Regions from separate parts of the Rhizobium sp. WYCCWR 11128 genome, predicted to be linked through region 1. Evidence: predicted binding sites of a transcription regulator. Region 1 holds the regulator's gene; each other region holds the start of a gene.
What was found. The regulator PhoB, encoded in region 1, activates phosphate uptake and scavenging genes when phosphate is short. The targets are predictions, from matches to a motif close to TGTCATNNANCTGTCAT.
Positions count from the first base shown of each region.

Region 2: HX898_RS27750 (alpha-D-ribose 1-methylphosphonate 5-triphosphate diphosphatase) is a predicted target of PhoB. The motif match lies at 1,834-1,850, and genes of this name have one in related genera.
Region 3: pehA (phosphoric/sulfuric ester hydrolase PehA) is a predicted target of PhoB. The motif match lies at 2,397-2,413, and genes of this name have one in related genera.

Region 1 covers NZ_JACCEZ010000002.1:535,974-540,150, reverse strand. The annotation lists gene HX898_RS10315 (aspartate aminotransferase family protein) at 1-536, opposite strand, end outside; gene HX898_RS10310 (GcrA family cell cycle regulator) at 957-1,490, shown strand; gene phoB (phosphate regulon transcriptional regulator PhoB) at 1,738-2,421, opposite strand; gene phoU (phosphate signaling complex protein PhoU) at 2,554-3,267, opposite strand; gene pstB (phosphate ABC transporter ATP-binding protein PstB) at 3,312-4,127, opposite strand; gene pstA (phosphate ABC transporter permease PstA) at 4,143-4,177, opposite strand, start outside.
Region 2 covers NZ_JACCEZ010000012.1:62,729-66,905, forward strand. The annotation lists gene purN (phosphoribosylglycinamide formyltransferase) at 1-610, shown strand, start outside; gene HX898_RS27750 (alpha-D-ribose 1-methylphosphonate 5-triphosphate diphosphatase) at 607-1,776, opposite strand; gene HX898_RS27755 (NUDIX domain-containing protein) at 1,921-2,514, opposite strand; gene HX898_RS27760 (molybdopterin oxidoreductase family protein) at 2,511-4,177, opposite strand, start outside.
Region 3 covers NZ_JACCEZ010000011.1:95,450-99,626, forward strand. The annotation lists gene HX898_RS26895 (sugar ABC transporter permease) at 1-337, shown strand, start outside; gene HX898_RS26900 (carbohydrate ABC transporter permease) at 334-1,161, shown strand; gene HX898_RS26905 (ABC transporter ATP-binding protein) at 1,158-2,228, shown strand; gene pehA (phosphoric/sulfuric ester hydrolase PehA) at 2,530-4,074, shown strand; gene HX898_RS26915 (ABC transporter substrate-binding protein) at 4,109-4,177, shown strand, end outside.

The DNA.
Region 1 (4,177 bases):
GCGGCCGTCGCCTCGGTGATCGCGGCGCGGACCGCTTCGATATCGCCGAAAGCCACCTGATCGAAACCCGGCGCCTTGGGGCCGAAACCTTCGAGATATTTTTCCTGGCCGCCGGCAGCGATCGTCGCCAGCGTCCGTCCGTGGAAGGCGCCTTCGAAGGTGATGATATGGAAGCGCTCGGGATGGCCCTTGGAAAACTGATAGCGGCGCGCCGTCTTGATCGCGCATTCGAGCGCCTCGGCGCCCGAATTGGTGAAGAACACCTTATCGGCGAAGGTGGCGTCCGTCAGCCGTTTTGCCAGGCGCTCCTGGCCGGGGATCTCATAGATGTTCGACAGGTGCCAGACCTTGTCGGCCTGCTCCTTTAGCGCGCCGACCACATGCGGATTGCTGTGGCCGACGGAGGTGACGGCAACGCCGGCGCCGAAATCGAGATATCGCTCGCCAGTTTCGGTGATCAGCCATACGCCCTCGCCTCGCTCGAACCGCAGCGGGGCACGAGAATAGGTGTCATAAAGCGGCGCGGCTTCAGCCATGGCGCGATCTCCATCAAAGTTGCCGGGCAATGACTCCGGCTAAGGAAACCAGGCCCGAAAAATCAAAAATGCCGCCTTGCGGCGGCGAGTGGCACTATTTCCTTTTCGCGCTGCAATGTCAACAAAACGGCGCCCTTAGCGTATGCAGCACAGGTGTACAGCGGCATTTTCAGTCTTCAACAGGCATTATTGCAGAAATGACACGCAGGGGCAGCAAGTTGGGGAAAACTACGAATTCGATTCATCCGGATTCATGCGACTCTTGTCACGGAGTCAGGCTCACACTAGGTTAAAGATCAATTACTAGACTGCATGCGGCGGAACTAGTCACCAAAATTGATCAAGCGTTTCTTGTTTCGGAGCTCCCGGGACAACGGTGAGGGATTCTGCCATCACCAACGCAAAAGGTGGAGACAGGGCATGAACTGGACAGACGAGCGGGTCGAGAAACTCAAGAAACTTTGGGCCGAAGGACTGAGCGCCAGCCAGATCGCTGCGCAGCTTGGCGGGGTCAGCCGAAACGCGGTCATCGGCAAAGTGCACCGGCTGTGCCTTCCCGGCCGTGCCAAGGCCGGCGGCACCAATACCGCGGCGCGAACGCCGAAGCGCAATACATCGGCGCCGCGCGCGCCGAACTTCGCCTCCCGGATCACGACCCGCACCGTCACCCGCCAGCAGGGCGCGACGATGCTGAAGGAAGAGATCGAGATCGAAACGATCGAGGAAATGGAATACGTGCCGCGAGGCAATGTGGTGGTGCCGATTTCGCGCCGCCTCGGCCTGACGGAACTAACCGAGCGCACCTGCAAATGGCCGGTCGGCGATCCGCTGAAGGACGACTTCCATTTCTGCGGCTGCGAGTCCCCCGACAATTCGCCCTATTGCGGCTATCACCAGAAGCTTGCCTACCAGCCGGTGAACGAACGCCGCAGGGCAGCAGCGCGGGCCAGTTGAGCGCGGGCAACCATCGTTAGAATGCAGAAAACGGGCCGATTGGCCCGTTTTTTTATGCGCGGATGGAAGCTCAGGCTTCCCTCCGTCATGCTCGGCCTTGTGCCGAGCATCTGATCACCCCAATGACTTGAGGGTAAAACCTTTATTTTCAAATACTTAATTTAGCGAGCGCAGATCCTCGGCACAAGGCCGAGGATGACGTCGCGGGTTTTGCCAGGGCTTTGTCAGCAGGCTCAGATGGAAGCCCTCAGGCTTCCATCGAATAACCGGCGCCGCGGACGGTGCGGATGACGTCCTGCATGTTGGAGAAATTCAGCGCCTTGCGCAGGCGGCCGACATGGACGTCGACGGTGCGCTCGTCGACATAGATATCGTGGCCCCAGACGCCATCCAACAGCTGCGAGCGGGAGAAGACCCGGCCCGGCGACGACATCAGGAATTCCAGCAGGCGGAATTCGGTGGGGCCGAGGCGGACTTCGCGGGTCTTGCGATGGACGCGATGGGTCTCGCGGTCGAGCTCGATGTCACCGCATTTCAGCACCGTCGACAGCACCTCGGGGCGGGCGCGGCGCAGCATCGCCTTGACGCGGGCAACGAGCTCGGGGGTCGAGAAGGGCTTGACGACATAATCGTCGGCGCCCGTCGACAATCCACGGACACGCTCGCTCTCCTCGCCGCGCGCCGTCAGCATGATGATCGGCAGGCGCTCGGTTTCCGGCCGCATGCGCAGGCGCCGGCAGAGCTCGATGCCGGAAACGCCGGGCAGCATCCAATCGAGGATGAGAAGATCGGGCGTGCGCTCCTGGAGCCGCATTTCGGCTTCATCGCCACGAAGGATGGTATCGACCTCGAAGCCTTCCGCTTCGAGATTGTAGCGAAGAAGCACGCTGAGGGCTTCCTCGTCTTCAACAACTGCAACTCTCGGGATCATGCGTGTCGGTCTCCTCGCGCATGATCCTTAAACCAGGGTGATTTAAGCAGTGCATCCTGCGCAAATTCAAAAATTGGCTGCGACCTCTTTGCGCGCCCGGACGGGCGCGCACGCAATTGACTGTGCGGGCGGTTATTCGGTGACCGCGCCGACGGTGTTGGCGCTGTCATCCTTCGGACGATCACCTTCCGGCTGCGCGCCTGTCGCCATGTAAAAGATCGTCTCGGCGATGTTGGTGGCATGGTCGCCGATGCGCTCGATGTTCTTGGCGCAGAAGAGAAGATGCGTGCAGCTGGTGATGTTGCGCGGATCTTCCATCATGTAGGTCAGGAGTTCGCGGAACAGCGAGGTGTACATCGCGTCGATCTCGTTGTCGCGTTCACGGATCGCATTCGCCTTGTCGGCTGAACGATTGGTGTAGACATCGAGCACTTCCTTGAGCTGGACGAGCGCCAGCTCGGACAGATGCTCGAGGCCGCGGGCAAGCTTGCGGGGAACGCCGGTGCTTTGGACGGCGATGACGCGCTTGGCGGTGTTCTTGCCGAGGTCGCCGACGCGTTCGAGATCGGCGGCGATGCGGATCGAACCCATGATTTCACGCAGGTCCGAGGCCATCGGCTGACGGCGGGCGATCGTGACGATCGCCTTGTCGCCGATTTCGCGTTCGGCGTGATCGAGGATCACATCGTCCGAGATGACCTTCTGCGCCAGCGCCGTATCGCCGTTGACGAGGGCGCGCACGGATTCGCCGACCATCTGCTCGGCCAGGCCGCCCATTTCGGAAATCCGCCTGGACAGGAACTTCAGATCATCATCGTAGGCAGAAAAAATATGTGTCGATGCCATGGGGCTTTATCCTCGAATAACGGGAAGGCTTGGTGTCGCCAAAATCAACCGAAGCGACCCATGATGTAGTCCTGGGTGCGCGGATCGTCGGGATTGGTGAACATCTTGTCGGTGTCGTTCTCCTCGACGAGGTTGCCGAGGTGGAACATGGCGGTGCGCTGCGAGACACGCGCGGCCTGCTGCATGGAGTGGGTGACGATGACGATCGTATAGTTCTCGCGCAGCTCGTGGATCAGCTCCTCGACCTTGGCGGTGGCGATCGGGTCGAGCGCCGAGCAGGGCTCGTCCATCAAGATGACTTCCGGGCTGACGGCGACGGCACGCGCAATGCAAAGGCGCTGCTGCTGGCCGCCGGACAGGCCGGTGCCAGATTCATGCACGCGGTCCTTGACCTCGTTCCAGAGACCGGCGCGCTGCAGGCTGGTCTCGACGATCTGGTCGAGGTCGGCCTTCGACTTGGCAAGGCCATGGATGCGCGGGCCGTAGGAGACGTTTTCGTAGATCGTCTTCGGGAACGGGTTCGGCTTCTGGAAGACCATGCCGACGCGGGCGCGAAGTTCGACGACGTCGATATCGGGATCATAGACATCGTCGGTGTCGAGGGTGATCTTGCCGGTGACGCGGCAGCCGTCGATCGTGTCGTTCATGCGGTTGAGGCACCGCAGGAAGGTCGACTTGCCGCAGCCGGACGGGCCGATCAGGGCGGTTACGGTGTTTTCGCGGACGTTCAGGTTCACATCGAAAAGCGCGCGCTTCTCGCCGTAGTAAACCGAGACATCCTTTCCGATCATCTTATACGGGACGTTGCTCATCTTGTGATCCAGCGCCTTTTCAACTGCAGCTTCCGTCAACATGTTCATGATGTGTAACTCCGTTTACCAGCGGCGCTCGAAGCGACGACGCAAGAGGA
Region 2 (4,177 bases), on a different contig from region 1:
GCTGGTTGCGGCGGCAAAGGCAGCCGACTATCCGGCCGAGATCGTCGGGGTGATCTCCGACAAGGCGGATGCCGGCGGGCTTGCCAAGGCCGCCGCCGAAGGCATCGCCACCTTCGCTTTTCCCCGCAAGGACTACGCCAGCAAGGATGCGCATGAGGCGGCGATCTTTTCGGCGCTCGACGAGCTTAAACCCGATATTCTTTGCCTGGCAGGCTACATGCGGCTGCTGACGGCGACATTCATCCAGCGTTACGAAGGCCGGATGCTCAACATCCACCCTTCCCTGCTGCCGCTGTTTCCCGGCCTGCATACGCATCAGCGGGCCATCGACGCCGGCATGCGGATCGCCGGCTGCACGGTGCATTTCGTCACCGAAGGCATGGATGAGGGGCCGGTGATCGGCCAGGCGGCCGTGCCGGTTCTTTCCGGCGACACGGCCGAAAGCCTTGCCGCGCGTGTGCTCACCATCGAACACCAGATCTATCCACAAGCGCTGCGGCTCTTTGCCGAAGGCCGTGTGACGATGGAAGGCGGCAAGGCCGTCGGCGCGGAGGCTTCGACCGCCGCACCCAAGACCCAGCTTATTTCGCTGATCGGCGACCGCGCTTAAGCCGCCAGCGCCCGCAACGGATGCAGCGTGCCGTCGCTGTAGACGAAGCGGCCGGCGCGGAAGGTGGCGCGGATGCGATTGATATCACCCGGCTCGACCACGACCAGATCGGCGCGTTGGCCGATGGCGATCTCGCCACGATCCGACAGACCGGCGGAACGGGCCGCATTGCCGGTCGCCATGGCGACGCCTGCCGGCAGGCCGCCTTCCACCATGTCGGCAAGCTTGAAGATGCCGGGCACGAAGGCAGCCGGATGATAATCGGCGGCGATGATGCTCAGCAATCCGGCCCTTGCAGCATCGAGCGCGCTGAGATTGCCCGACATCGACTGGCCGCGCAGCGCGTTCGGCGCGCCCATCAACGTCCAGAGGCCGCGACGGCGCGCCTCCTCCGCCGCAGGTGCAGTGACCGGAAACTCGCTGATGGTGACGCCGAGATCGTGCATCTCGGCGACTTTTTCGGCGCTGTCATCGTCATGCGAGGCAAGCGACAGCTTGTGCTTCAGCGACAGCGCGACAATCTCCTTCAGCTTGGCCTCGATGTCTGGATTGCTGCGCATGGCGATGCGCTTGGCAACGATCTCCGCCGCCATTTCCTCGGAGATGGCGCGGCGCTCGGAAATGCTGAGGATGTAGCTCTGCAGGTTGTTGTACTGTCCCTGGCCCGGCGTGTGGTCGGTGAGCGAGACCATGTCGATCTGATCGGCATTCAGCAGGCGCTCGAGCGCAGGAGCTGCACCAACATTGGTGATTTCGTAGCGGGCGTGGACGCGGTGGTCGATCAGCAGATCGTCGCGCAGGCGATTGATGCCCTCGATCACCGCTGATGTCGTCTCCAGCGAACGGACGTGGCCGTAGACGCTTTCGGTCGCAAAGGAGACGGCGGCAAACGCCGTGGTGACACCGGCGGCGGCAAGCTTCTTGTCGAGTTCGTGGATACCGAAATCGATCGGCATCGTCGCGTTCGGCCGTGGGGCGATCTCGCGCTCGATCATGTCGCCGTGGAGATCGACGAATCCCGGCATCAGCAGCCGCCCGCCGCCATCGATGGCAGCGCCGGCGACCGGCTCCGGCCTGATCTCGGCGATGGCGCCACCCTCAACACGCACGGAACCTTCACTCACCACCTCGTTTGGGAGAACGAGGGTGAAATTGCTGAGCCACATGGGCTTTCTCCTGACCGCATTCGATGATTGACAGACCGCAGCGGATAGAACCGCTTCGTGACAGTCGTATGAAATTTTGCGCCGTATCACCTTAAAGCGGAAACTTGCGCTTTGGAAATGATCCGATGCGGTCGCCCCGCAGATTCAGGCCGTCAGCCTTGCCCTATTCAACATGGCCCATTGCAGGAGCACGATCGTTTTGACGTCGAAGATCTCGCCGGTTTCGATCATCGCTGCCGCCTCGTCGAGCGGGATCTCAAGGACTTCGATATCCTCGTGTTCCTCGTCCAGGCCACCGCCTTCGGCCACGCGGTCGGCGATGTCGACGAGGGCTGCGAAGAAATGCACGACCTCGGTGACGGCACCCGGCGATGTATAGGATCTGAACAGGAAGCGCGCATCGCGCAGGCGATAGCCGGTCTCCTCCATCGCCTCGCGACGGATCGCCGCTTCGGGATGGTCATCGTCGAGAAGGCCGGCCGGCACCTCGATTATCCAGGCGGCATCGCCGTTGAGATGAACGGCGAGGCGGAATTGGCGGACGAGAACGACGAGGTCGCGCTTGGGATCATAAAGCAGGATGCAGGCGGCCGGCGTGCGGTGGTAGACCTCCCGCTTCAACCGTTGGGTTGCGCCCTTGCGGTCGATATAGTCGAGGAGGTAGCTGCTCAGCCGCGTCCACCCATTCGACAGTGTTTCTTCGCTGACGATCTTCACGCGTGATTTCGGCTGCATCATGCTGCGTCCCTGCGAAGCCAGACCTTGTTGTCATGGACGGCCGCCCCGCCATAAGGCGCGACAGGGTCGGCGCCGGTCAAGACGTTGATGCCCTCGCCGTCAACATGCGCCTTGTTCGGCCAGAGGCCCTCGGCAATCAGCACGCCTGACTTCACTTCGGTAGTGATACGGGCGTGGATGCGCAGATCGCCGCGGCTGTTGCCGATTCGGACAAGATCGCCATGGACGATTCCGTTGGCTTCGGCGTCGGCCGGATTGATCATCACCTCGGGGCGGCCTTCCTTCTGGCGGGAGGTCTTGGTCTCGGAAAAGCTCGAATTCAGGAAGTTGCGCGCCGGCGACGTGGCGAGCCGGAAGGGATGCTCGGAATCGGCGACTTCGATGACATCGACCTGATCGGGGAAGGCCGGAAGCGCGGCGTGCGGCCCAAGCGCGCCGATCGCCGCTGGCGGCTTATTCGGCGCCGGCTGATTGATCCAGTCCGGGCGGAAATGGAACTTGCCATCCGGATGGGCAAAGCCGTTTAGGTAATGCGCTTCCTCGAAAGCAGGCTGGCGATCGAACCATTTATGTTCGAGGAAATGGTCGTAGCCCGGCAGGCCGCTCGATTCGAGGATGCGGTCGACCATCTCTCGGGCGGTGAAGCCGAAGCCGGGGCGATCGGCGACGCCGAGGCGTTTGGCAAGTTCCTCGATGACGAAGAGATTGGTGCGCACGGTCGGCGGCGGTTCGACCAGCTTCGGCCCCAGCAGGATATGGTTCTGGCCGCCGGCGCGGTAGATGTCGTCATGTTCGACGAACATCGTTGCCGGGATGACGATATCGGCGATCTCGGCCGTTTCGGTCATGAACTGCTCATGCACGGCGACGAAGAGGTCGTTGCGGGCAAAGCCGCGTCTGACGAGGCGCTGCTCGGGGGCGATGTTTGCGGGATTGGTGTTCTGGATCAGCATAGCCGTCACCGGACCGCGGTGGCGCAGCGCCACGGCATCGCCGGTCAGCACGCGGCCGATCTGCGACTGGTCAAGCATGCGGATATCGGCATCCTTCATCGACCGGCCGGTCAGTTCCGCGCCGTTCATGCGGAAGATATCGCTGTTCGAATGGAAGGCGCCGCCGCCCTCATATTGCCAGGAGCCGAGAACGGTGGCGATCGAGGCGGCCGCATGCATGGCGACCGCGCCGTTGCGCTGGCGGGTGAAGCCGTAACCCAGGCGGAAGAAGGTCTTCTTCGACGTGCCGACGAGGCTGGCGAAGGCTTCGATCTCCTCGACCGAAAGGCCGGTGATGGCAGCGGCCCATTGCGGCGTCTTCGTTTTCAGATGCGCTTCGAGACCCTCGGGATCATCGGCGTATCTCGCCATGTACGCGCGGTCGGCGTAACCGTCGCGGAAGGCGATGTGCATGACGGCGCAAGCGAGTGCGGCGTCGGTACCCGGCCTGACGATCAGCGCCATGTCGGCCTGCTTCATCGTCGGATTGTCGTAAATATCTATGACGACGATCTTCGCGCCGCGCTCCTTGCGCGACCTGATGGCGTGGGTCATCACATTGACCTGGGTCGACACCGCGTTGGTGCCCCAGATGACGACGCAATCGGTGCGGCCCATCTCGCGCGGATCGGGACCGCGCAGCGTGCCGGTCGCCATGGTGAAGCCGGTCC
Region 3 (4,177 bases), on a different contig from region 1:
CGGCATTCCCGCCGATCTCTACGAGGCCGCCGAACTCGACGGCGCCAATGTCTGGCAGCGCTTCTGGACGATCACGCTGCCGATGATGCGCTCGACCATCGGCGCCATCATCGCACTTGGCCTGATCTTCACCTTGCAGCAATTCGATCTTTTCGCCGCGATCACGTCGGGCGGGCCGAACAATTCATCGAACGTCACGCAATACTGGGCCTGGGATCTCTCCTTCCGCCAATACGACTTCGCCAAGGGCGCAACGATCTCCGTCATCATGATCGTCTTCGTCATGTTCGCGTCCGTCGTCTATGTCCGGTCCACACGCCACGAGGTGCGCGGATGATTACGACGAACCGCGACCGCCTGATGCTCGCCATATCGGTCGTCATGGCGGCGATCTATCTGTTCCCGCTCTACTGGATGTACATCACCGCGCTGAAAAGCGGCTCGGAGATGTTCGCGACGCCGCCGAGCTTCTGGCCGACTGCACCGCAATGGGGCACCTATGCCTATGTCTGGGAAAGCCGCGACATGGGCCGCTATCTCTGGAACTCGCTGGTCATCGCTCTCGGCTCCATGGCGCTCATCACCCTGCTTGGCGTCGGCTGCGCCTATGTGCTCGCCAGATACCGCAATGTCTGGGTGGATATCGGTCTCTTTCTCATCCTCATGCTGCAGGTCCTGCCGGCCTCGCTGATGATCACGCCGATCTTCGTCGGCTTTTCGCAGATTGGCATGCTGAATTATCCACGCCTTGCCGTCATCATCGCGGTCGCGGCAAAGAGCATGCCCTTCTTCGTCATTCTGGTGCGCGCCACCTTCATGAGCGTTCCCCAGGAACTGGAGGAGGCGGCCCTGGTAGATGGCAATTCGCGCGTCGGCGCCTTCTTCAACATCGTGCTGCCGCTCGCCCGCAACGGCATCCTGGTCAGCGCCATCCTGATCTTCATGCAGGCCTTCGGCGAATTCGTCTATTCGAAGTCGATGATCCAGGCGGTTGACCTTCAGCCGGCAAGCGTCGGCCTCAATTCCTTCATGGGGCCGAACACCAACGAGTGGAACAACATCATGGCCTACGCCACGATGTATGTGACGCCGATCCTTGCCATCTTCGTTCTCTTGCAGCGCCGCATCGTATCCGGCCTCACCTCTGGAGCCCTCAAATGACCACACAGATCGAGCTCAGAGGCGTCAACAAATATTACGGCGCCTTCCACGCCCTGAAGAATATCGACCTTTCGATCGCCAAGGGCACTTTCGTCGCGCTCGTCGGCCCGTCGGGCTGCGGCAAGTCCACGCTGCTGCGCTCGCTTGCCGGCCTCGAAAGCATTTCGTCGGGCGATCTCAGGATTGCCGGCGAGCTGATGAACGGCGTGCCGCCGCGCAAGCGCGATGTCGCCATGGTGTTCCAGTCCTATGCCCTTTATCCGCACATGACGGTCGAGGAAAACCTGACTTACAGCCTTCGCATCCGCGGCATCGCCAAGGCGGAGGCCAAGAAGGCCGCCGAGGACGTGGCGGCGACGACAGGTCTTTCCCATCTCCTGAAGCGCTATCCGCGCGAGCTTTCCGGCGGTCAGCGCCAGCGCGTCGCCATGAGCCGCGCCATCATCCGCCACCCCAAGGCCTTCCTGTTCGACGAGCCGCTGTCCAATCTCGATGCTGCGCTGCGCGTCCACATGCGCAAGGAAATCCGGTCGCTGCACGACCGACTGCACGCCACCTTCGTCTACGTCACGCACGACCAGGTCGAAGCAATGACGATGGCCGACCATGTGGTGGTGATGCGCGACGGCGTCATCGAACAGCAGGGCGCGCCGCTGGACCTCTACGACCGGCCGGCGAACCGGTTCGTTGCCGGCTTCATCGGTTCGCCGGCCATGAATTTCATCCCCGCGATCGCCGCGGAAGACGGAAAGAGCCTGATCCTGGATTTCGGCGCGGTGAAACAGACGCTTGCGATATCACGCGCCATCGAACCCGGGCGTAAGCTCATCGCCGGCATCCGGCCCGAACATATCGGCGTCGTCGAGCCCGGGCATGGCAGTTTCGATGTGCCGATCGCCTTCGTCGAATCGACCGGTTCCTCGACCTTCATCGTCGCGGAGACCCAGCCGGAACTGACGATCGTCGAGACGCGGCGCGACAGGGTCAAGGCAGGAGACATGATCGGACTTTCGATCGATCCGACCCAGATCCATCTCTTCGACGCGTCGACGGATCACTTGGTATAGACTCAGTCGAGCACCGATCCGGCAGAGCAGCCGTCGTCTGATCGTAGGAGACGTCTCTCGCGTCCATGATCTTGCCGAGGGAAGCACGCCTCAGGTTCTCAAAGAACGGCAAAACGGACAGTGCGTGCCGCGGTCAGGTCACGCGCGCGCGATGAGTGTGTCGTGAATATTACAATTGCATGACGCTTCTGGAATAAAAGCGAAGAAACCCACGATCCGTTCAATGTCATGGAACTTTGAAAAAGTGGTCATCGCGCTGCAATAATCGCGGTTCAAACAGCCCCGCACAAGTGGGGGCTCCATGCGAAAGAAAAACGTTCTACTCATCGTCGTTGACCAATGGCGAGCCGATTTCGTTCCGCACGTTCTGCGTGCCGACGGGAAAAACGATTTCCTGAAGACACCCAATCTCGACCGGCTCTGTCGCGAGGGCGTGACCTTCAGGAACCATGTGACGACCTGCGTTCCCTGCGGCCCGGCCCGTGCGAGCCTGCTCACCGGCCTCTACCTGATGAACCATCGCGCCGTGCAGAACACGGTGCCGCTCGACCAGCGCCACCTCAACCTCGGCAAGGCGTTGCGCGGCGTCGGCTACGATCCGGCGCTGATCGGCTATACGACGACGGTGCCGGATCCGCGCACCACTTCGCCGAACGATCCGCGCTTCAGGGTGCTCGGCGACATGATGGACGGCTTCCATCCGGTCGGCGCCTTCGAGCCCAATATGGAGGGCTATTTTGGCTGGGTGGCACAGAACGGCTTCGAGCTGCCGGAGCATCGTCCTGATATCTGGCTGCCCGAGGGCGAGGGCGCCGTTGCCGGCGCCACCGACCGTCCGTCACGCATTCCGAAGGAATTTTCGGACTCGACCTTCTTCACCGAGCGGGCGCTGACCTATCTCAAGGGCCGCGACGGCAAGCCCTTCTTCCTGCATCTCGGTTATTACCGGCCGCATCCGCCCTTTGTCGCCTCTGCTCCCTATCATGCCATGTACCGGCCGGAAGACATGCCGGCGCCGATCCGCGCAGCCAACCCGGACACCGAGGCTGCACAACATCCGTTGATGAAATTCTATGTCGACAGCATCCGCCGCGGCTCCTTCTTCCAGGGCGCAGAAGGGTCCGGTGCGACGCTCGACGAAGCGGAACTGCGCCAGATGCGCGCGACCTATTGCGGCCTGATTACTGAGGTCGACGATTGCCTTGGCCGGGTCTTTAACTATCTCGATGAGACCGGACAGTGGGACGATACGCTGATCATCTTCACCAGCGACCACGGCGAGCAGCTCGGCGATCATCACCTGCTCGGCAAGATCGGCTACAACGATCCGAGCTTCCGCATTCCGCTCGTCATCAAGGACGCCGGCGAAAATGCACGCGCCGGTGCGATCGAAAGCGGCTTCACCGAGAGCATCGACGTCATGCCGACCATTCTCGACTGGCTCGGCGGAAAGATCCCGCACGCCTGTGACGGCCTGTCGCTGCTGCCCTTCCTGAGCGAGGGCCGGCCGCAGGATTGGCGTACCGAATTGCACTACGAATACGACTTCCGCGACGTCTATTATTCCGAGCCGCAGAGTTTCCTCGGCCTCGGCATGAATGATTGCAGCCTCTGCGTCATCCAGGACGAGCGATACAAATACGTTCATTTCGCAGCGCTGCCGCCGCTGTTCTTCGATCTGCAGCACGATCCGAACGAATTCACCAATCTCGCCGACGATCCGGCCTATGCCGCGCTCGTGCGGGACTATGCGCAGAAGGCGCTCTCCTGGCGCCTGAAACATGCCGACAGAACCCTGACCCACTATCGCTCCGGCCCCGAAGGCCTGAGCGAACGCAGCCATTGATCCGAACCACCAGAGAACCCAAGGAGATATTCCCATGGTCACCTTCACCCGTCGCGGTGCTCTCGGCCTTGCCACCGGCGTCGCCAGCTCGCTGATCCTGCCG